One region of the Paenibacillus sp. 10L310 genome, then DNA from elsewhere that is predicted to be linked to it. Evidence: riboswitches for the same ligand, from Rfam matches in the RefSeq annotation. Region 1 holds a riboswitch; each other region holds the start of a gene.

Evidence for each region. A riboswitch is a leader RNA that binds a small molecule or an ion and turns the genes downstream of it on or off. The one in region 1 is predicted to bind thiamine pyrophosphate.
Region 2: linked by a shared signal. The riboswitch ahead of AC1DE7_RS15325 (ABC transporter ATP-binding protein) and the one ahead of AC1DE7_RS29535 (ABC transporter substrate-binding protein) in region 1 are both predicted to bind thiamine pyrophosphate.
Region 3: linked by a shared signal. The riboswitch ahead of tenA (thiaminase II) and the one ahead of AC1DE7_RS29535 (ABC transporter substrate-binding protein) in region 1 are both predicted to bind thiamine pyrophosphate.

What each region holds. Positions count from the first base shown of each region.
Region 1 is NZ_JBFTKC010000027.1:35,050-43,034, reverse strand. It holds gene AC1DE7_RS29555 (TatD family hydrolase) at 1-207, opposite strand, end outside; gene AC1DE7_RS29550 (ABC transporter ATP-binding protein) at 313-1,221, opposite strand; gene AC1DE7_RS29545 (ABC transporter permease) at 1,259-2,017, opposite strand; gene AC1DE7_RS29540 (thiamine-binding protein) at 2,017-2,307, opposite strand; gene AC1DE7_RS29535 (ABC transporter substrate-binding protein) at 2,532-3,572, opposite strand; TPP riboswitch at 3,879-3,991, opposite strand; gene AC1DE7_RS29530 (NAD-dependent epimerase/dehydratase family protein) at 4,136-4,753, opposite strand; gene AC1DE7_RS29525 (VOC family protein) at 4,908-5,294, opposite strand; gene AC1DE7_RS29520 (DUF2798 domain-containing protein) at 5,469-5,978, shown strand; gene AC1DE7_RS29515 (MFS transporter) at 6,379-7,614, opposite strand.
Region 2 is NZ_JBFTKC010000005.1:368,763-376,747, forward strand. It holds gene AC1DE7_RS15310 (copper amine oxidase N-terminal domain-containing protein) at 1-454, shown strand, start outside; gene AC1DE7_RS15315 (pectate lyase) at 636-1,304, opposite strand; gene AC1DE7_RS15320 (radical SAM/SPASM domain-containing protein) at 1,652-2,527, opposite strand; TPP riboswitch at 2,745-2,847, shown strand; gene AC1DE7_RS15325 (ABC transporter ATP-binding protein) at 3,006-3,770, shown strand; gene AC1DE7_RS15330 (ABC transporter permease) at 3,760-4,590, shown strand; gene AC1DE7_RS15335 (ABC transporter substrate-binding protein) at 4,758-5,825, shown strand; gene AC1DE7_RS15340 (hypothetical protein) at 6,329-6,478, opposite strand; gene thiM (hydroxyethylthiazole kinase) at 6,802-7,614, shown strand; gene thiD (bifunctional hydroxymethylpyrimidine kinase/phosphomethylpyrimidine kinase) at 7,611-7,985, shown strand, end outside.
Region 3 is NZ_JBFTKC010000009.1:71,833-79,817, forward strand. It holds gene AC1DE7_RS19300 (LysR family transcriptional regulator) at 91-972, opposite strand; gene AC1DE7_RS19305 (SDR family oxidoreductase) at 1,149-1,943, shown strand; gene AC1DE7_RS19310 (nuclear transport factor 2 family protein) at 1,972-2,313, shown strand; gene AC1DE7_RS19315 (nucleotidyltransferase domain-containing protein) at 2,509-3,591, opposite strand; gene tenA (thiaminase II) at 3,788-4,450, opposite strand; TPP riboswitch at 4,563-4,660, opposite strand; gene AC1DE7_RS19325 (endo-1,4-beta-xylanase) at 4,866-7,538, opposite strand; gene AC1DE7_RS19330 (PRD domain-containing protein) at 7,835-7,985, opposite strand, start outside.

The DNA of each region.
Region 1 (7,985 bases):
GAAACCGAAGGCCGGATAGATGTTACGTGGATGTTGTTTTGCAAGCTCCAGATTGGTCTTGGCAGAAGCGAGATTCATGGACACGGCAATGACTGCTTCGACCTGCTGAGACGGAAACGATAGCAGCATCTCGCGTTGTTCGTCAGGGGTATACTGATCGAAGTGAATATGAGCATCAATTAATGGTGCAAAAGCTTGAGAATGCACGAGGGAATTCCTCCTTGTGTTCAGTTATATTCTAACTATGTTACGCAGAATTTCTTATGGCGGATCACCCATTAAAGGAAATAAATAACTTAAAAACCCGCACTATCAAGATAGGCGGGCTTTCTGCTGTTCTTCTCGCATCCACTGTGCAATCTGCCGTTTACGCTCCAGGAAAGCGGATTCCTCCGTAATTTCTTCTCGTCTTGGGCGATCAAAAGGAACATGTACCTCGTGCAACACCGTTGCAGGTCGGTTGGATAATACATAGACCCGATCTGCAAGTAGCAATGCTTCTTCGATATTGTGGGTGATGAACAGCACCGAGCGGCGGTTCTGTTCCCAGATATCGAGCAGCCAGCGTTGCATGTCGCTACGTGTCAGTGCATCCAGTGCGCTGAAAGGTTCGTCCAGCAGCATGAGTTCCTGCGGACTGAGCAGGGCACGCAGAAATGCAGCACGCTGCTGCATTCCGCCCGACAGCATATGAGGATAGGCCTGCTCGAACCCGGCAAGACCCACGCTGCTTAACCACTTTCGAGCCTCTGCAAGTGCTTCGGCCCGAGGTGGAGCACTTGAAGCTACTTCACCAGCAAGCAGTACATTATCTTCAATGGTACGCCACGGGAAAAGGGCGGGCTGTTGCGGCATATAACTAATCTTGCCACGCTGTCCCGTTACATTCTGACCGTTCATAAGTACTTGGCCTTCCTGTGGCTTAAGCAGACCGCCGATGATATGGAACAGAGTGCTTTTGCCACAGCCAGAAGGTCCAACGATAGCAACAAACTCGCCTTGCTCCACAGTCAGGGACAGGCCGTTCAGAACCGGTAGCTTGTTGCGCCGTTCACGGAATGATGCATGAACATTAACAACGTCCAGTGCAGGTGGAACCGGAGCAGGAGTCGTGTTGGCAGGTCGATCAGGCGTAGCCGAGTTAAACTTTTCACCGTGCGTTGGCTCCATTACACTTGCTCCTCGTCCAGGCTGGACTTGTTCATCCTGTTGCCGATTCATATGGTCATCACTTCCTAATATACAGATTACTTCTTTACTACCGCTTTTGTGGCCGCCAGCGCACGAGCAACTTCTCCAGCAGGGCAATGAACAGGAAGAGCAGCAAGCTGAGCGCGACAATAATCATGATCGCCACGAATAGGCGGTCCGTACGATAAGCCGACTTTTGCAGCATCATATAATAACCAATACCCTTGTCTGCACCAATCCATTCGGCGATGATGGCGCCCATCACGCTATAGGTAGCGGCGATTTTGACACCGGAGAACACGGATGGCAGCGCATGGGGGAGCTCCAGCTTCCAGAAGATCTGATGACGTTTCGCACCAGCCATGCGCATATAGTTCATCATCGCCGCGTCAGTACGGGTCAAGCCATCCATGGCCGCCACTGCAACGGGGAAGAAGCAGACCAGAATGATCGTAATCAGCTTGGGCAGTAGCCCGAATCCGAACCAGATTAACAGGAGCGGCGCGAGCGCGATGGTCGGAATATTTTGACTAAGAATAAGTAAAGGATACAGGGCTGACTTGAGAAAAGGGACTAAATGTAGCACCATCGCAATCAGTAATCCAACCGCTGTTCCAGCGGCGAATCCAATCAGCGTTAACTGAATGGTTGCGGAAGCGTGCATGCCAAGCCGTTCGGCCTGGGTTGCCGCTTCGCGGGCGATGTCGGACGGTGCAGGCAGCATCCATTTCTCAATATGGAAGAGGGAGACGGCTCCCTGCCATATCGCTATAAAGAGAATAACCGCCACAATGGGCGGCCATACACTTTTGAAATAGGCAGGCATTAGCGATACTTCTCCGTCAGGGTATCCATGCTGAAGCCAGTAGGGCTATGGGCGATTTTGATCTGGGAGATGATGCTTGGGCTGCCAGCCTCCACAAGTACCTCGTGCATTTTACGTACAACTTCCAGCAGTTCCTCCAGTTCACCTTCCATCGTTGTGTCGAGCGCATTCACCTGATACTTCAAGCCAGATTGCTGAATAACTTCAATGGCTCGATCAACGTAAGGATAAGAGTTCTCGCCATTTGGCGTTTTCGGGATAACCTGAATACTAAGTAGTGTGCTTGCCATGAGAGATCACGGCTCCTTTCGTGATATATAAAATGAACTAATGACTGTTACACTTGCCACTTCGATGACAGAATAACCTTCCAATCGCTGTTATCCCCAGATTTTTTTGATTCCCTTTCTCTAAAGGGAAAATCCGGTGATAAAGGCGACCGCTTCGCTTTTTCACGTTATTTCTGTCCTCTCCGTCCTCGTGTAAAATTTAAGTTCGTTTTATATGAGAAATTTTATTGGGGTAAGAACTCGTTCGTATATGCCTTGCTCACATCGATCTGTTCATCCAGCAGTTTTTTGCTAAACATCCAGTCGGTGTAGTTCTGCCACACTTCCTGCTTTTGCTCACCCCAGCGTGGGGCGTCATCTGTGTACTTTGGACTAAGCCATTTCTGGCTTGCCAGTACCAAGTCTTTATCCAGATCCGGTACGGCCTTGATCAGAATGTTGGCTGCGTCTTCGGGATGATCAATTGCGTATTGATATCCTTCTGAAGTGGCTTTCAGGAATGCTTTCACCAACTCAGGGTCGTTTTGGATCGTCTGCTCGTTTGTTACTAGTACAGGCGTGTAGTAATCCAATGCATCTGAATAATCCTTCACATATAACATGTCGATCGGTTCCCCGCGCAGTTCGGCTTCAATACCCGTCCAAGCGTAGAAAATCCATGCAAAATCAATGTCTCGTTTCACTGCGGTGAAAAAGTCGGCGTCACCCATGTTAATGTTTTTCACTTTGGATACATCGGCTCCGTCGCCTTCCATAATGGATTGCATCACGGCTTCTTCGACTGGGGAACCCCAACCGCCATAGGTTTTACCTTCAAAATCTTTCGGTGACTTGATATTCCGATCCGCCGGAGCAGCGAAACCAGATGTATTATGCTGAATAACTGCTGCGATGGAGACCAATGGAACACCCTGTGTGCGGGCTTGAGTTACACTCTCCTGATAACTTACGCCAAAAGGCACTTCATTGGAGGCAACCATTGTATCTGCGCCACCGGCACCTGGTTGTACAATCTCCACGTTCAAGCCTTCGGCTTTATAAAAACCTTGATCTACAGCTGCATACAGGCCTGTATGATTCGTATTTGGTGTCCAGTCGAGCACCACTTTAATATCTTTCAGGGCGGCAGTGTCACCTTCGTTGCTGCTTTCCGTATTTGTGTTGCCGTTCTGCCCAGCTGGGGCAGCTTCTTTGCCACCACATGCGGCTACAGTCACCATAAGCACGCACAAGAGCAACAATCCCATCGTTTTACGCCATTTCATCTGTGGTCTCTCCTTCGGTATGTCCGGCCGATTGGCACGGGGTACTCCTTGGCTTCATATCCAATCATCTTGCATAAATCGACAGATTTATACCAGTTGAGATCCGGATGACGTTATTTTTGAACAAGTAAAACGTCCATCGATGTCATTCAAGGAAGCCAGACTGCGCTTAGCGGCAGTTTTTCTTGCAATATCAGGAAGGTGATGCTTCCAAACTTATACTTTCTGATAGTAACAAAAAAAGCGCCCCGTATTCCGGGACGCGTGCAGGCGTTAGAGAGGTGGCGTTCAGCCATAGGGCTGTGCCATTTCGATATACTCCGATTCCTACGCTGGCATGATCCAGATCAGGTCTAAGGGTTAGTATCTTGGTGGGATACACTCTCAGCCGGCCAATTCCGACTCCCCTGGGAAACTATGAAGTTACGGGCATTACTAGGTGTAATTATAGGCCAGCGGGTGGAACGTGTCCAGTCATGAACTGGATAGGGACACGTATAAGTTATCAAACAGGCCGTTATACATATGTATAACAGCCTGTTTGGATGTGTTATTTTCAATAATTATCGTGGGGAATCATATAAGGCAATCTGACTGAGTGCAAAAGCATCGGATTTTGGGTCATAACCTACCTGTTTCTGAGTGTTTTCCAGATTTAATCGTTTAAACCGATTATTCGAGATCCCATGCAGTATGGTGAAGGGTTCCAGATCGGTAGTTGTAATTGCTTTGAACATCAAATCACACAAGTCAGCCGGACTAATATACGCGCTCATATCCCTTGCCTCCAGCACGGGTCCGTCCGGTTGAAAATCATCATATGCACCTATACGTATTGCTACACTTTGTAAACCTTCGGTATACGCAAAATAGGAAGCGAGCGATTCTCCAAAACATTTGCTAACCCCGTACAAATTCCGTGGACGTGTTGGCATGTCCGGATAGACTTGAGCATCAATGGGATACCCCTCAATCGTCTGTGCACTGCTTGCAAGAATGACTCTTCGTACACCTTGGTCTTTAGCTGCACGGAATACATTAAATGTACCTTTGATATTGATGTCCAACAACGATTCATAAAATCCGGCATTCGGGGAAGGATCTCCAGCCAGATGTACAACCACATCCATGCCTTCGCAAGCACGCTGACAGGCTTCGGGGTCTGTCACATCCAGTGTCATGATCTCATGGCTGGTCCCTTGATACGTATGCAGTCTGTCGATATTTAAATCCGTTAGTCGCAGGCGAAATGCTTCTGCAAGTGTTGGGACAAGTCACGTCCAATTTTTCCGGCTGCGCCAGTAATTAAAATGTTCATGAAATCAGCTCCAATTCTTAGCGCTGGAAGAACTCAATCCATTCCTTTTCAGGTCCATAGATGAAGAAATAGCGGTAACCGTTAGGCAGTGTGATAATCTCTCCGTCGATAAATTCGGCTTCGGTGGATTGAATGCGTTTGTACTCAGAATCAAGATCATCCACGTGGATCGCAAAATGGTGCACCGTACCTTCAGAAGGTAGCTTGTCGCTGTATCCTTGAATTAACTCAATCTCAGTCTCATTACTTCCATTGAAGCCAAGGAAGGCAAGCTGAATGACGCCGTTGGTATGGGTCACCCGGTCTTTCAATTCAAGACCAACGATCTCCGTGTAGAAACGCAGCGTGGTCTCCAGATCACGAACGGCAATGCCGACGTGGTCAATGCGCTTTTGAAAACTCACAATCAAAAACCTCCTTATGTAGTGAATGTTTCTACCATTTTAAGGGATATCATAGAGCTGTACTACATGGTTGTCAAATCCAATTTTAAAATGGAAAAATCATAATTGTTCACAAAATGTTCACTTATGTGAAGGGTTTCCTCATCTCTATAATTACGAAGGTAAACAGAGAGGATGAGAGAATTGCCAACCAGCAAGAAGGAACAAATTATTTTCGGATTAATGATGTGTATAGGAATGGTCTTGGTCATGATGTTCTTCAATCTATGGCACAGTGGGTTACTCGGCAAGATGTCCCCGCTTGAAATACTGCTTCAATTCATATTATGTTTTGTCATCGCGTTTCTGGTGGAGTCTTTCATTGTTGGCCCTGTGGCGAGAAAGATTGCATTCTCTTTGCCCTTTGACAAGTCCTACAAGATTCTGGGTGTGCTCGTCATGTCATTTTTCATGGTGATTGGCATGGTTCTGATCATGTCCATGTATGGAATGATCTCGGCATATCTCGCTGATCAATTAAGTGGGTCATCCGTACTCCGTACGTATCTCCATACCATTGCTCGTAACTTCAGCCTTGCGCTTCCATATCAGTTGATCGTTCTGGGACCACTCGTCCGATATGTATTCGGTAAGTTCATCAAGGATAACGGGCCCGTAATGCCTGTCGTTAATAAAAGTGTGTGATTTGGTTGACCATAAGTATTTCCTGGGCAATCTTGTGCAAATGAATAGATATTATTCTCACCTTTAATGAAAGGTGATGAGAGAGGCAAAACAGCGCTAACGAATCGAGGACACCTTATTAGGCAAGTTCCTAAGGGAATGAAAACCTAACGAATCTCAGCGGTGTTATTATGCAAAAAAACCTCCAACGAGACATTTAATTGAAGCTAATTATCTATAATAACGTCTCTAGGATTCGTTAGATTTCAAACATGCGGAAATGGAGGGGGATAGCGTGTGCTAGGTTCGTTAGAACAGAGTAACGCTACAAAAAAATGTCCACCGTCAGGTCATGGCGGTGGACATTTCAATTTCTTTAATAGGTATTTCTAATCCTCAGGACTGGATCAACACAGAACTGTTAAGTCGCAGAATTGGCTATATGTTTGTTCTGCCATTGAAACGTGATTACGCTAATGACAAGCAGGCCAACTGCAAAGATCGCAAGCATCCATGCAGACTGATTAACCGCCAGATGATCAAGACTCCATCCCGTAGTCAAAGGCAGAATGGCACCGCCAACCCCACCTGAGGCAATCAAAATGCTAGGTGTGGATTCTTCTGTTCCGGGCAACAGTTTACTGGCGAAGACAAGGGCAATGGAGAATATCCCTGACATCGCAAGTCCAAGCAGTAAGATGATGAGAAATGCAGACCAGATTTGGTTTGTAAATGGAAATATCATTAACAAGAGAACAGATGCAAGACAACTGTACAGGACATATACGCGGTATTGGAATTTCTCTGCGATATAACCGGCGAAGAGCCGTCCCACGGACATGGCAATCCAGAAACAGGTGACACTAAGGGCTGCTCCGGCTTCCTTCATGTTCATTTTCTCAATCAGGATCGCCGGCATGAAGTTCGCAAGACTCATCTCTGTGCCAACATAGAGGAAGAAGAACAGGACGAATAATACCAGAAGAGTCCTGTTACGGCCACGATAGGTTGGACTGGATGTACTTGCAGATGCGGGATGCATCTCACCCGATGTCCCAGCAGAGTGCGTATTTACGGAAGCATGATTCGAACTCTGTCGCTCCAGAAACTTATCGAGTTCACCGAATGATCCTTTCGCCCAGAAAACAAAGGTCAGCGCTGCGCAGATCGCAACAACGAGAAAGGAGAGACGCCAGTATCCGGCAGCAATCAGACCGCTGGCAATGAGCGGCATGACCATCGCCCCAATCCCGAATAACACTTCCAGTCGACTCATAGCAACGGCTGTATTGTCTTTGATTGCAGCGATGATAATGGTGCCAATAACAGCTTCAACCATTCCGAATCCAAAGCCGGCAGCGGGTGCAATGACGAACATCCAGCCCCATGGTGGCAGCAGCATGTAGGATAATTCTGCAATACAGAGCAACGCTGTGGCGATTAACAGGCCTCCCCGTTTACCAAAGCGTCTGTTCAGCCATGGAGATAACAATACACCACCCAGGAATCCGGCAAATTGGGCAAAGATCAGCGTTCCGCCTTGGCTATAATCTTTGCCGTAATGTTCAAGTGCAACCGGTAGAATGGAACCGAGCACAACGTGGGCAAGTCCAATCAGGAAATAGGACAGACATCCGATCCAAAGTAATTTTTTCATAAAGAACCCCTTCTACTTATATACATAAATTGAGGATCACAATAAAGCGCAATCTTGAAGACAAAGTCTATCATAACAGGACATGTTACGTTGTGCCATGAATTCCTGATCGATACAGAAGGTTGCAATCTGGTCCGGCGTTCGTATATACTGAGACCAACAATTACAGATCGGACCATGCCGTTGAAGAGCATCCAACTCGGAGGCGTTTTCGCCAGGGGAGCGATATTTCCCCAAGTTAACCGGAACCGCCCGTTATCGCGGACCAAGAGGCTGGAAGCAGGATATCCTGATTCAGCAAGTTGGGTGGCACCGCGAGCAGAGCGCTCCTCGTCCCAAGGGATGAGGGCGCTCTTTGTATTTTTACAGCC
Region 2 (7,985 bases), on a different contig from region 1:
CGATCTGACTGTGGCGCGTGAAGCCGCACTGCATCTGCCACGCTTCTCTGAACTGGGACAAGCACGTCTGGACATTCGCAACCCTTTGGGTCCAGTGGATTCATCCATTGAATACATTTTTGAACAAGACAAAAAAGATCGTTTCTTCGTTGTTGAGGATAACGATCTGATCAGTTATTATATCCTTAAAAATGGAAGTGCACTGCTACAATGGCAGGCTAACATCAGCAAAAATGCCGGAACCATCGGTGACCTGTTCTTTATTAAAAACAAAGCCGTTGCTGAAGCAGGGACTCGTCCTTCCGTAGCAGGTCAAACACTCGTATCATTTAAGTACTCTCGCATGCTTGAAGAAACCTCTTACGAAATCATGAACAAATTGGACTCTATTGATACCGGTTCTGTTGTCCCCGAGAAAGGCAAAGTCATCGTTGAAGTTCCGGGAGAGCAATAATTTGAGCATCCTCTATAAAACATTGCTCAGCAGAACTATACTATGACATCTGCATTACAAAGAGCGTCCCACAAAGTCATTGTAACAATGACCTTGGAACGCTCTTTTTGGCGTTATATTTTAACTTCAAATTACAAGCAGAGCTTAAACTTTTACCAACTCCAGCGATTCAATCTTCTGTCTAATATTGCGTGTTCCCAGACTGGCTCGTTTTCCCTGAAGCAAACCCCTTGAACAACGTTGGTACTTTGGAATAACGGGTATTCGTAATTTTCCCTTGTGATGTGCTGCTGTCTGTACGCATAATCGAATCTTTTACATTGGAAATGTTGGAGTTATCCAGCGTCATGTTAACTGCAAAGGAAGTTCCACCATTTTGGCGAACCAGTTTGCCAATATCATCTGCACGGAAATTTTTGATGTTAATTGTTCCAGCTGCATTCATCTGGAACACTTTATCATAAGCCTTATACGCTGCCCCACCGGTAATGTTAACCGTTCCGGCAGACTTCAATGTCAGTGCATCCTCGCCCACGTCCTGCCAGACCACATTCGATATATTACAGTTGCCATAACAGTGAACACCATCAGCAGCTGGTGATCCAATGTTTACGTTTTTGAGCGTGGCCCCTGCCTCCAGACGGAAGACTGGCTTCTGATTTTCTGCTTGAGATCCGTCGCCAAGTGTGGAAGGATTAGCTACAAATGTTTTGCCTTGACCATCATAGGTCGTGCCCTTTGGAACAATAATAGTTGAATTTACAACCGTAGGCGCAGCCGCAGCCGGAACTGCACCAAATATAGAAGCAACCAAACCAGCGGACAGTAACAACGTCAACATTTTTTTCATAACTTTATTCCTCCCTTATTCTCTCGTTTTTTGGTAATGTACAGCCTGGGCTTGTACTGGAAGTTTGCCAGAGGTGCACCTCTGTCCGACCAACAACCTAATCCTACCAAATAAGGAAGGTAACTAGAATAATCATTAGATCAGATATATCATGACATCGTACAATCCCTGTCATATCGGCATTTTTTGCATGCTAGGTCTCTCAAGCAATATGCTCATATCAACCTCTGGTATGCTCATTTGTAACGTTTGTACCCCTCACTTAATCCCCAATAACAAAAAAAGACCACTACATTTGTCTCCAAATGTGTGATCTTGAATGGCTTCCTGGTTGCTCATATAAGATATCAGGCTCCGAATCTCTGACGATAACCGCACTTTCGACACAACTCTTCCACAGCTTCACGTTTGGAGAAGCCATATACCAGATTGTTTGCTCGCTCACCCTCAATAATCTCCGAGAATGACTTCTCATGCACATTACCCAGGTTAATCACACCCTCGCCATCGAGACAGCATGGAACCACCGTTCCATCTACAAGCACAGCTGCCTGACTGCGCAATGCATGGCAGAAGCCTTTGCCATCATCTTCAGGTGCATCCAGACTTGGCCACTGGAACTCATGGTCCTGATTCAGGTATACATTCGGGGCAATTTTGACCCCACTGCCTGGGACTACTTTTTCCTCAATGCGGAAGTCGAGATTGAATTCACGTTCCAATACTTCAAGGGTCTCCCGATTTCGATTCATCTGAGCATTTGTGAAGTTATCCTGCGTCAGATTCCAAAGTCGGAATGAGATGATGACATTGTGCTTAACGGCCTCGTGTACAAAGGACAAAATATGACGCAGGTATCCGTCACGATCTGTTGAACCTTCATGCCCATCGAAGCTGTGCAGGGAGAAATTCATCTGCCGCAGCGCCGGTTTGCCAAGCAATTTATGCTGAGTCTTGGGCAGCAGTGTACCATTCGTTGTAATGTTCACCTTGAGTCCCTTCTCATGTGCGGAATCGAGCAACAGATCTATTTTGGGATGCAACAAGGGTTCACCTTTGACATGTAGATAAATATGATTGGTGTGTGGTTTAACTTGATCCAGTATATTGTTGAAGACTTCAGGGTCAATGAATCCTTTGGCACGCTGTGTCTGCGGACAGAAGCTGCATGCCAGATTGCAGATACTCGTGATCTCAATATATACTTTTTTGAACGTTTTCAACTCGGGTCCCCATTCTGCTTCGGAGGGAGAACAATCCCGCCTGCATTTGTGATCCGGCCAATATGCGCCACCACTATTATATCGGGTTAGGGAGCCCAGGTAAATTGTTCAGTTGTTCGGGTCTGACTCCAAGTTCATCTCAAGAATTCTATCACGCTGCCTCTTTACAGTTCATGTTCGAGTGATATATGCTGAACACACAACTGCATATCTTGAACTTTTGCACTAGGGGAGCCTTGCGGCTGAGACGAATATGACTATTCGGACCCTTTGAACCTGATCTGGATCATACCAGCGGAGGGAAGTGGAGCGGCCTTTTAGTAAGCGGAATTTTTTCATGTATGTGAAGATAAATTGCGGATTTAACTTACAGACCCACTCATTTCTCCGGAAATGGGTGGGTCTTTTTTGTTCCTTTTGCAGAGTATAGGATGCCGTTGTTATTGCAGTAGTCTGACATCAAGGGGGTGAGGATCAGATGGATAACCATGTAACCATTCACAACGTAAGCTTTGCTTTTCCCGAAAAAAAGGATTCCCCTGTGCTCTCCAATGTGTCGCTTCAGGTTCAACAAGGAGAATTTGTCTCGCTCATCGGCTCCAGCGGATCAGGTAAAAGCACGCTCTTCAAGCTACTCGCAGGCTTGCATGAGCCAACCGTCGGCACCATCGATATTGCTGATGTACCGCACGGACAACGGCTCGGACGAGTCGCCTATATGCCGCAGAAAGATCTGCTGTTATCTTGGCGTACCGTCATGGAGAACTGCATGCTACCTGCCGAGCTGGCACCAGGCCGACAGGACAAGGACAAACTACGAGCCGATATCATCGCAGGATTGGCAAAGTTCGGCTTGTCCGGTTATGAGCAGGCCTATCCAGATGAGTTATCCGGCGGCATGCGGCAGCGGGTGGCATTGCTGCGTACCTTGCTTACAGGCGGGCAGCTCATGTTGCTGGATGAACCCTTCGGTGCACTCGACGCACTAACCAAACGAGAAATGCATCGCTGGTTGCTGGAGCTGTGGGAGGGCTTTGGCCAAACCGTGCTGTTCATTACACATGACATCGAAGAAGCCCTGCTGTTAAGTGACCGTATCATTCTGTTAACTCCAGGGGGGCAAGGTCAGCAGTTGCGGGAGATGACGGTTCCTTTACCACGCCCAAGGCATTCGGACATGATCTACGAACTGGCTCTCGTGCAGATGAGGCAACAACTGGAGGAACAATTACATGCAAAATGATAGAGCTGAGGTTAGCGTTTGGACGTGGTGTTTAAAGTGGCTCTCGAGGTCGTTTTCCCAATATGGTCTGTTCATTATGCTCATGTTCTTATTACTGGCGATCTGGGAAGTGATTGTGCGTATGGGATGGGTGCCCTCCTTCATCATTCCTGCACCCACGGCCATCGCAAGCTCACTGGTTGAACATCGCCGTCTGCTGTTGACCATCCATCTGCCTGCTACCTTTATGGAGGTTGTTGTTGGTTTTGTCTTGTCCATAGTGACTGGAATTACGCTGGCAACAGGCATGCATATGAACCGATCGATTGAAAAGGCATTGTATCCCTTCATCGTGATCAGTCAGACCATACCGTTGATTGCCTTGTCCCCCGTATTTATCCTGTGGTTTGGTTACACGTTGTGGAGCAAAGTCGCCGTGGTGTTCTTAATCGCATTCTTTCCCATTGTGGTCAGTACCTACGATGGACTCCGCCAAGGCGATCCAGAGCAGCGTGAACTGCTGCTCACCATGGGCGCCAGCAAGTGGGATATTTTTTGCAAACTCCAGGTTCCGCTGGCACTTCCCTCTTTTTTCTCCGGGCTAAAGATGTCTGTGGTGTACTGCGTGGTTGGGGCAACGATTGGCGAATGGCTCGGTGGCAGCAAAGGTCTCGGATACTTCAGCCGCCGCATGTCCAGCAACATGAACACGGATGCGATGTTTGCCGCTATTGTGCTGTTATCCCTGCTTGGGATCGTTTTGTTTGTACTGATTGCCTGGCTGGAGAAACGGTTTAGCATACGGCGTCATCGTCATGGAGGCAACAGAAAAGTTGGATAATACTTAGATAGAAATTTGATGTAAATACAAGAGTTACATTCTTCAAAACAAAACATATCTTATGCACAATTTCAGCAACATCTTCAATCAGTTCATTGTCACATTATCGTTAACATGCTGTTGCCCATTTTCTACAAATCAAAACGATGAAATGAGGAACTTCATTTATGAATAACAAAGGTATATACTCCCTGCTTCCCATCATACTCATTAGCCTTTTGCTGATCGTTAGCGGATGTAGCACCACAGACAATAGCCAAAATACGCCAACAACAGATTCGGCAACCAATACACAGCAAACAGATCCGTCTGCAACCGAACCAGCATCAGACACCAAAGATAAACTGTCTATCATGCTCGACTGGTACCCGAATGCAGTACACTCCTTCATCTATGTGGCTCAGGAAAAAGGATACTTTGCAGACCAAGATCTGGATGTCGATATTCAGATGCCTGCGGATACCAATGATTCGCTCAAACTTGTTGCTGCCGGAAAAATTGATCTGGCCCTAAGTTACCAGCCCCAAATCTTGCTCGCGCGTGGCGAGAACATTCCTGTACGTTCCATTGCTGCTGTTGTTCGCCACCCCCTAGTGCATCTGTTGACCGAAGCGAATGGCAACGTAAGTTCACCCAAAGATCTTGAAGAAAAGACTGTTGGTTATTCCTCCATTCCTCTGTACGAAGCGATGGTACGCACGATGATCAGTAAGGATGGCGGCAATCCCGACAACATAAATCTGGTCGACGTTGGGTTCGATCTGATTCCTTCGCTGGCTTCCGGACAAGCGGATGCGATTATGGGTGGTTTTATTAACCATGAACAATTGATTTTGGAGAAAGAAGGACATGCCATGAAATCGATTAACCCCGTCGATTATGGTGTGCCTGATTATTATGAATTGGTCCTGACTGCAAGTGAAGCTGGCATTGAAGCGAAAAAAGACCAACTTACCCGGTTCGTCAAAGCGGTCCAGGAAGGACAGAAATATGTGACTGAGCATCCAGAAGAAGCCTTGAGTATTCTGCTCGCTCATGAGAATGAAACATCACCGCTTGACCCGGAGATCGAAACCAAAAGCCTGGCAATTCTGCTACCACTCATGAATGAAGAAGGCCAACCATTTGGTCGGCAGGAAATGGAATCGTGGGAAAATGTACGTGCATGGCTCGTTGAACAGGATTTGATTCCTGAATCGGTGAAAGCCGAGGATGCGTTTATTAATCTGCACTGAGAGTAAATAAAGGAGAGCAACGTAAATGAAGGAAAAGTGATTGATCATAAAGGGAATGAAAGCAAGGGGATTAAAAGCAAAGTTAGCAAAACGTAGGATCCAATGCATGAAGTTTTGCGAAATGGAATTGGCCTGAAGCAAGCATCGGAGTATCAGAATTTATTTATAACAATCCTAAGTGGCTTGATGTGCAATTGGGTAGATTGATATGCGTTTGACTGGCTTGATGTGCATCTGGGCAGATTGATATGCGTTTGGGTGGCTTGTTGATATGTATTTGGTAATGTAATTAGCGCTTATCTTCAAGCCTACTGGGAGCTGAAACGCTCCTTAACTTGATCGAAACAGAGCATGCTACGACCGCTAACGAATCTGAGGCGTCCTATTCAGGGATTTGGAGCGGTTGCAGAAATCTAAAGAACCTGAAACATGTTATATCAGAATAAATAGCTGTTTGCAGCGTTTTGGTCAGGAGATTCTGGGAATAACGTGTCTGATGTTCCTTACATTTCAAAAGGAGGACCTGACAGCCAAATAAGACGTCCTGTGTTCTTTAGAAACATCGTCTGACCAGTCGTGCCCCGATCGATCGTGCCCCAATCAGTTGGGTATCGACCAGCCTGGACTTCAAGACACTGGTTGGATGCTAACATCCATCACAGTATTGCTTGCCTGAGTTTGGAGAAATACCCTGGGTTCACTTTCTGTATTTTGTATCGTTTCGTTTTTTACTGTTTCGCTAGATATCGATCAGAATGATTCAATTTGTCTATATCCAGTTCCAAAAATCCATTTTAGTGAGTTATGAAATTGATTTAGATTTTACGTTTCTGCTTTTCCCGCATTAATGCATCTGGCTGTTGTTAGACTCTGCGCCCCAACTCAACAAGGGAACTCATATCCAATTATTCTGTTGAGTGACTCCAGATATCGGACTTCCGCCGATCGGGTTACTTCAAAACAAGGAGGAAATTATATGTCTTATCTGGAACGTGTTCGTACGCAAAATCCGCTGGTACACAATATCACTAACCTTGTCGTGGCTCCCTTCACAGCCAATGGTCTGCTTGCACTCGGTGCGTCCCCTTTTATGGCCTATGCTCATGAAGAGGTCGCTGATGTCGCCAAGATGTCAGGAGCCGTGGTACTCAACATCGGTACACTCGATGACAAAGTCGTTCAGGCAATCCGTCTGGCAGGCCAATCAGCTAATGCGCATCACGTGCCTGTGGTGCTTGATCCGGTTGGAGCTGGCGCAACCACCTATCGCACGGAAACCGTGCAGATGCTCATTCGTGAACTTCGTCTCACGGTACTGCGCGGCAATGTGGCAGAGGTCGCTAATGTCATCGGTGAGAGTTGGAGTATTAAAGGTGTGGACGCAGGATCAGGTGAGGGCGACCGAATCGGCATTGCGGAGCGGGCAGCGCATAAACTTGGCTGTGTCGTGGTCATTACCGGAAAAGAAGATATTATTACTGATGGACAATCCACATTCCTCACGAGTAATGGTCATGCCCTGCTCACTCAGGTCACAGGTGCTGGCTGTCTGCTCAGTTCAGTGATTGGCGCTTTTACAGCCATAGCGGAATCAGGAGCCGATCTTCTAGGCAGTGTTGTTGAAGCGCTAGCGTTTTATGGTGTAGCAGCTGAACTGGCGGCAGAGCGGACAGCTCATCAGGGGCCGGGTAGCTTCCAGATTGAATTGTTGAATCAACTGGCACAAGTAACACCAGACCTCTTGGCAGAACGCGCACAGATCCGTCAGATCCGTGGAGGTGCAGTATGAGTATTGCTCAAGCGCTAACCATTGCAGGCTCCGATAACGGGGGCGGCGCAGGCATTCAGGCCGATCTGAAAACATTCCAAGAACTTGGTGTATACGGCATGACCGTTATCACCGCTATTGCTGCCCAAAATACAACTGGTGTGCAGGGCGTTTTTCCCATCCCTTACGATGGCATTGCCCAGCAATTGGACTCGACCGGCGAAGACTTTCAACCAACCGCAACGAAGACCGGCATGTTATATAGTGCCGAGATTATTCGTCTAGTCGCTGAGAAATGGCAGCAATACCGTTGGGCTAATCTGGTCATCGACCCTGTGATGGTAGCCAAAGGTGGCGCCCCCCTTCTCCAGCAGGAAGCTGTAAAGGCGTTG
Region 3 (7,985 bases), on a different contig from region 1:
TGATTGTAAAAGGGTTTTTTCCTTGTGTTCAAATACAATAAAGTATGATTGTTTTCTCAGAATTTTTTTCAAAACTAAAAAATTTGGCGGTCATTCTCCTTGATGTGAAGTATCCACATATTCAATAAACCTTTTCGCTGCTGGGGAAATATTATGATCATCTCTCCACTTTAATCCTATTTCCCAGTACCATCCTTCATCAGTGATAGGGATCCAGACCAATTCATCTAACATCAACCCCAACGTCTTAGGCAGTACTGAAACACCTAGACCTGACTTTATAAAACCGGCTACAGTGATCAGGTCCTCCGCTTCATAAGCCGAAGCAAGAAAAAATCCGGTATGTCGGAACCGGGATATGATCGTTGCTTTTAATCCACAGTTGTTTTTCAATCCAATAAATGGCTCGCCAGACAGCTCTGTCAAACTAAGAGCGCTACAATCTGCATAACGATGTTGGGAGGGAACAACAATGTATAAAGGAACATTTTTAATCGTCTTCCAGTGATGATTATTCAAAGTAGATTCCCTCGATGTAATCATAATATCCGAGAATCCTTGCTCCAGATGTTCATCAATATCTCCTAAGTTCCCTTGTGTCAATTCGAACCGAACTTTGGGATACTTCAATTGATAACTCCGAATTAGGCTAGGGATCAATTCAACACCGAGAATATTTAGATAAGACAACGTAATCACACCAGTATCCGGGTTGGACCACTCTTCGATTTCCTTTAGACCATTTTCAATATTATGTAGGGCCCTACCAATCCATTTAGAGAACATAGTACCGTTGCGGTTCAGCTTAATATTTCGTCCATTTCTCTCAAATAAAGGAGCTCCTATCTCGTTTTCAAGCTTGGCAATTGCATGACTTAACGCCGGCTGAGTAATACCGAGTTTTTTGGAGGCTAAGGTCATATGTTCAAGCTGTGCAACGGTCATAAAGTATTCCAATTGTGTAAGTTCCATTAAAACACCCCTCCATATATTAATAATATTCATCATTTCTATTATTATAATAAATTGGACGTTATGAAAGTAGCAAGTGTAGTATTAGTTCTAGCTCCTCTCGAACAACACATTAAGGTTTAGAGACAGAGCAATTTCAAATTAATCATTGAATACCATCACTAGGAGGAATAGTTATGCATAAAGAGTTTGAGTTCTCTGTATCAGAATTTAAAGGTAAAAGGGTGCTTGTAACCGGAGGAACAAAGGGAATGGGGCAAGCAGTTGTAAAAAGACTTGCAAACGGCGGAGCTACAGTCCTTACTACTGCCCGTTCCCTATCTGCTGACTTGCCAAATTCGGTCAAATTTGTTCAAGCAGATGTCGCCACAACTGAAGGTGTAGAGCAAATAATTTCAGCAGTAAAAGAACAACTTGGAGGTATCGATATTATTGTCCATTGCGTAGGTGGATCAACGACACCACCAGGAGGCGCACTTGTATTGAGTGATGAGGATTGGCTTCATACATTAAATTGGAATTTACTCGCAGCAGTTCGAATTGATCGTGGCTTAATTCCACTTATGTTAGAAAATAATTCAGGAGTTATTCTTCATTTCACTTCCATCCAGAGACGTTTGCCTTTATATGAAACTACACTGGCTTATGCATCTGCCAAAGCCGCGCTGACTAATTATAGCAAGGGATTATCGAATGAATTTTCCCCTCAAGGAATTCGCATCAATACATTGTCTCCCGGATTTATTCAGACAGAAGCGTCTGACGCATTAATTGATCGGATCGCAACGGAAACCGGAAGTCGAGAAAGTGCGCTCGAACAACTTATGACTTCACTCGGAGGTATTCCAATTGGTCGGCCAGGATTTCCTGAAGAAGTCGCTGAGCTGGTCGCATTTCTGGTCTCAGACCGAGCAGCATCGATTACAGGTAGTGAATATGTCATAGATGGGGGAACGATCCCTACCGTCTAAAAACTAATTAATAAAGGGTGAGAACAATATGGATCTCAATCATTTACCGTCTGTAATCGCCAAATACATTACTGCATCTAACAAGCCAGACCCGATAGCATTTGTAGATTGTTTCTCAGAAAATGCCGTCGTGTTGGATGAAGGAAAAAAGCGAAATGGCAAACAGGCGATTCGGGAATGGAGTGATCAAAACCATTTCGCGGCGAATGTAACGTTAAAGCCAACATTAGCAAAAAAAATAGGTGATGAAATTGTGCTAACATGCGAGCTGGATGGTACCTACGACAAGACTGGTCTACCCGATCCACTATTATTGAATTATCATTTTGTTATTGTTGACGATAAAATCGTCAGACTTTCCATTTTTTAAAGATATCCAAATGTAAAAACAATGTTTGGTTCTTAAAATTAGATTCAGTAGTATCAGTCTAAAATTCGTTGGAATAATGCTTTAATTTCTCAGGGGATTTGCTATGATTTCCCTGAGAAATTATTTAATCAAAAGCAGATGATTACATTGTTTACAGTCCGTTTCCACGGGCTTATTACCAACTGGGATGTAAGGTCAATGATTCATATAATGTGCATATAGTTGCTCGAAGGTTGTAAAACGTTCGACTGTTCTGCCGACCTTATCATACTCTTCTAGATAATCATCCATCACTTCAAGGAGCTTCTCTTTCATAACTGGTAAATTATTTGCATCAAAGTACCGCATAAGATCATATTTCTTGGTGCCTTTCTCCATGGCCATTTCATCAAGATATCCATGTGCTCCAAAGGCCGAAAGAAAGACGTAGGAAGCATCGTTCGCTGTAACACCGTTCAAAATTTTATTACGGTAGTTGCACCACAATTCTTCATATGTTCCCCTCAGATTATCAAAGGTCGGAGCCGGTTTAACAATGAAGTTATCACACATCGTGCTATGTAACCTCGTAACGCTATTCAACATATTAAAAGATGTTATTCGAATATCTTCAATGGTATGAGCTTCGATGATTGACATGTATAAGGATTCGAGATCATCTGGAACATAGCGAAACGAGCGTATCTCTTCCAAATATCGCTTGATCCCTCGTTTGATACACGTGTTATTCATACTCACCAAGGCATTGACGAGATTGTACAGAACGCCAGCAGATGCATATCGCACTGAACCGATATCTTCACCAAGCATCGTATCGCTGTATGCTTGCTTAGCCAGATCAATCCATTTATTTGCTCGATTAAGACACACTTCTCCTATCGGATTCGCAAGTGCATCAAGAGCTTTTTGCTGGAAGTTGTTCAATTTCTCCAAATCCTCAGGCTTTGCATAGTAGAGTATTTTCAGGTCGGTTAGGCTCGATACGTTGGGACTCTCCAAGGTGGATTGCTCTTGTATTCTTGAATCCCATGGCGTGCAATAGATGTCATACCCAACATCGTCCAAGATGAAGCAGTCAGATATTTCCCATCCCTTTTCTGTATTATTAATGATAATTAAATCAAGATCGCTCTTCTCGTGAAAGTCCTCGGTGCTAAATGAACCAGTAAGCCCAATAATGGCGATATCATCTAGAAAATCTCTTTTTACGCGTTCAATCACCATGTTAATGAGCAGTTCATTTTTGTCCAGCAGCTTCTTTTTTATGATTTCGTTCATTCGTTACCCCTCTTTGTATGGTCCGGCCGTCCTTTATCACAACAACCTTAACTTGAGTCTATCGATTTAGAGGTGCGGTTACTATGTATAAGATGACTTAAGTCATCTTTGCACAAAATCCGCTAAACCGTCGATACGACGAGTTAGCGGATTTCATTAGTTCCTTGATTAGCTGCTCTCTACTTTACCAGTGAACTCAAGGCTCCAGCTTCCATGACATTTCCCAAAAATCAAGCTCAAAGCGACTGCACATCACGAAAATATCCTCCATCCGTTGGTACGTTTTCTCGCTACAATCTTCTAATAGCTTATCCGTTAACGTCACAAGGGATTGATTGTTGCTGTTGTATTCAGAGGAAGCATATCCTGTGATCCACTCTCCGTAAAAAGGATGCTCAGCTGCACCTGGCTTTTGGGCAAGGACTTGACCAATCTCTGCATAGCTCCATGAGCAGGCCAGAATGGATACAAGTACTTCTGCTATGCCACCCGCATGGGAAACAGAGAGCATATAGTTAGTATAGGCTGCATTTTTCAGGGCAGGTTTTACCTGGAAAACATGATCCTCTGTAATTCCTAATCGCTCCATATAAGAACGATGAATTTTCATTTCACCATTCAGGATGTTATCTACGTTTTCACTAAAAAACTGCATCAATTTGGGGTCGTGCGACTTGACGATACCAAGTGCAAATACGCGGGCATAATCGAACAGATACAAGTAGTCTTGCAGCAAATAATAACGAAATTGTTCGACCGTTAAGGAACCATCTCCGATTCCTCTAACAAAGGGATGCTCGAGACATTCCTTCCACACGGGCTGTGCTGCCTGATATAGTCTCTCTGAAATAGTCAACATGTGTTCTCCAATTCATAATGTACGTATGTAAAAACAAAAAAACGAAACATCCATAGGATGTTTCGCAGACAAATACACTAAAACAAGGGGGTTCGCATGAGCTTCCCAAGTACAGCGTTTCATCGTTGCATCCCTACGTTGGCATTATCCAAGTCAGGTAAGGTCGGTTTAACACCCTCTCAGCCGGTTAAGGCTCCCTCGCAAACGGTTGTATGTAGTTGATTACTTTCTTATCCACATAAAAGAAAAAATAACATTCATTTAGTATATCAAGGTCTGTTTAATACAGTCAAGGCAGATTGTATCGCCCTCATCAGCTTGAGTGACGTATGTAAACGATGAAAACCATCACAACAATGGTTGAGTTTTAGCCACTGTTATGATGGTTTCTATTCTTGCAACTACTGCCAATGGTTTAATGCCCGAGTTTGTTCTTTCCCACAAAAGTGAGTATTCCGTACTGGGAAGTGTTTCTCCAGCTCTCATTGGTCGTATCATTCCACTTGGCTACGTTCTGTTTACCTCCACCCTGGTTGTCGTTAATTTGAAGCTCGAAACCGAGAACATTTCCTGTTTTGGGCGTCAATGATTGTAAATGAATTCTGGCTTCTACGAGGTATCCTTTATTCGTTTTCTTCACAGCACTTACAAGGCGTCCGGGTGAGGCACCGCCTGCAAAGGTTCCTACATTGTCTGCACTGATTCTGAACTGGGCATCATCATATTGAAAATACGGTGTGCGCTGGTGATTCTCGTCCAGGAAAATCTCAACCGAATCCTGATCCCATGGGTTGATACTATCTGTAATGATGTTTGGATCAGTGACGTCGATCAGCAGGTATAGATACTCACCTGACCACATTGCGCGAGCCACTGCCTCTGCACCTTCGCTCTGGTTCAACCGTTTTACTTCAAATGGTGCAGCCTTATTCCATGATGTGTCTTTCTTCCCATCAATCTGAACAATCCCTTGCACAGCTTGTGCAGATTTGGGCATAGGGGCGAGTTGAATCACGCCGTATTTGCTTGTATCCTGTTCCTGAGATTGTGTTCGATCATTCCAGTACAGTGGATTATAAGGTTGTGTCCCACTTGAACCGCCATCAGTCACACGGATATCCAATCCGGCTTCATATTCTGATCCGACTTGGATACCACCCCACGGAATGGACAATTCAACCTGATATCCGGCTTTTGTCTCGCGTACACGATATGAACGCTGCTCCACACCCTCAGCTTTGCCCGACCGCTTAATGATTACGTGTCGGTCATCTGCTTCATATGAAGTGGTCTTGCCATTATTGAGATCAACAAAGATATCTACTCTGTCATTCACATCTGCCTTTGCATCCTGTACATCCACGAGGATATACAGGTTACTATGATCCCATAAAGTGCGGAAACTGGCTGATCCCGTAGAGTCACCCTTCAGTGGAGTAGACACCGCTTTGTTCCAGAGCGGATCTTGTGTCTGTTTTTTGATATCCGGTTTACCCGAAAGTGAGACGGCTCTCTGCGTCAACACAGGCAAACTGGATTCATCCACGAGTCCCCAGTATGCCTTTTTGGCCTTCAGGGCTGAATCAAACAGCATAGCCTGGTTGTTGTAAGACTTCTCATCTTGGAGTCCCCATAAGGTAACTGAAGAAATGTGGTCTTTGTGTTTTTTGTACAAATCCAACAGTTCCTTATATCGATACGCCTGCTTTACTGCAACTTCATCGGACATCTCTTCACCAAATGGAATTCCGCTATCCACATCCAGTTCCGTGATCTGAATATCCAATCCAAGTTCGGCGAACATGCTGATCGTTTTTTCAATTTCCTTGATGGGCGGGGATTCCAGGTTATAGTGGGATTGCAAACCCACACCATCGATGAGCCCTTTCTCTTTCAGTCGTTTGACCAACTGATACATATGCTCTCTTTTCTCAGGGATTTCCGTGAAGTATTCGTTGTAATATAATTTGGCATTCGGATCGGCTGCACGAGCGAATTCATAGGTTTTCTCAATATAATCCGGACCAATTAGTTCATAAAAGGGACTTTTACGTAAACCGTTGGCATCACCATTGCTATCCGCAATCGCCTCGTTTACCACATCCCAGGCATAGATCTTACCTTTGTATCGGGTCATGACGGTTTCAACGTAATCCTGAATCCGGGCAAGTAGTAATTCTCGACTCGCAGGGTTACCCTGAGGATCCTTGAACATCCACTCTGCTGCATCAATATGCCACAACAACGCATGTGCGCGTACGCCCATACCATGCTCCTCGGCGAACTGAACATATTGATCGGCTGCCTCGAACTCATAAACACCTTCGGAAGGAGACATGTACTTCGGTTTCATCTCGTAGGTTGCGGTCAAGCTGTTAAAGTGCTTTGTGAGCAGTTGTCCATATGCGCCTTCCAACTGCCAGCGATACACCGCTGCACCAATGGGGAAATCATCTTGATACAGGTCCTCCAGAGACAGAATCCCTTCTTCAATCTCCAGTTGCTCGGCCAGAGTAATTGATACATCATCCACATAGAACGATAACGTATCTACGCTATCTTCAGAGATGTAGGGTGTTTCGATGAACAAATTCAATTCAGTGGGATCATCGCTATACTGAAATTTTCCGGTGATCTTGTGCCATGTATTCCATTCTGCTTTGGCAATTTTCACGCTACCGATCGGGTTCCAGCTTTCGGCAGTTGTTTTTTTATATGTGGTGAGCTGTAGTGTTTGATCCGTGGTGGGCTCCTGGGTAAGTCTTACATATGCCGCAATTTCATACTCTTGGTTACGCTTAAGCATATCCTTCATGGATAACATCGGTCCATGATAGGAACGCTCACGGTTGGCGACCAGCATACTGGACTGACCTTCGTGTGCCTCCTGCTGTGTCACTGTCAGCCTTTCGTTACCTGTACGTGGAGTCCATCCCTGAAGTGTACCGTCTTCAAAGTTTGTACTCAAATGACCTCCCTCCACTTCCGTAACTGCCTTGGCTGCATGTGAGACATTCGAAAATGGAAGCATGGCGAGTATCAGCACAAGAACCAAGGCTGCAATATTCCATTGACGTAACCGTTTCATACAATTCCTCCTCTTGATTGGGTCTAATTATTTCTGAACGGATTAACATCCAGATAAATAGATTATAGCTCTTTAGACAGCGCTTACATATAACAAATTTACAATAATTACAATAAAATGTTATCACTTGGTAATCTCATGTGGGTTTAGGAAGCTGGAGTTCGTTCGCAAGGGATATCAAAAAACCGCTACATATTTGCAAAAATAAAAGACCGTTTCCCGATAAAATACGAGAAAACGGTCATCGTTAGAAAGTATCTTTTTTCCTGTCTGCTAACAGGCATATAAACTTTGTTTTATAATCGTCCCTCGTGACCCTGATCCTCCTGCACAATTCGTGCAATGTGAATCATCAAATATAATAATTCCTCGTTCGATATGGAGATGTCCAGCATATTCTGCACGTAGGTTTTGATCATCTCCGCGCATTTGTATTCAAGCGGGTGC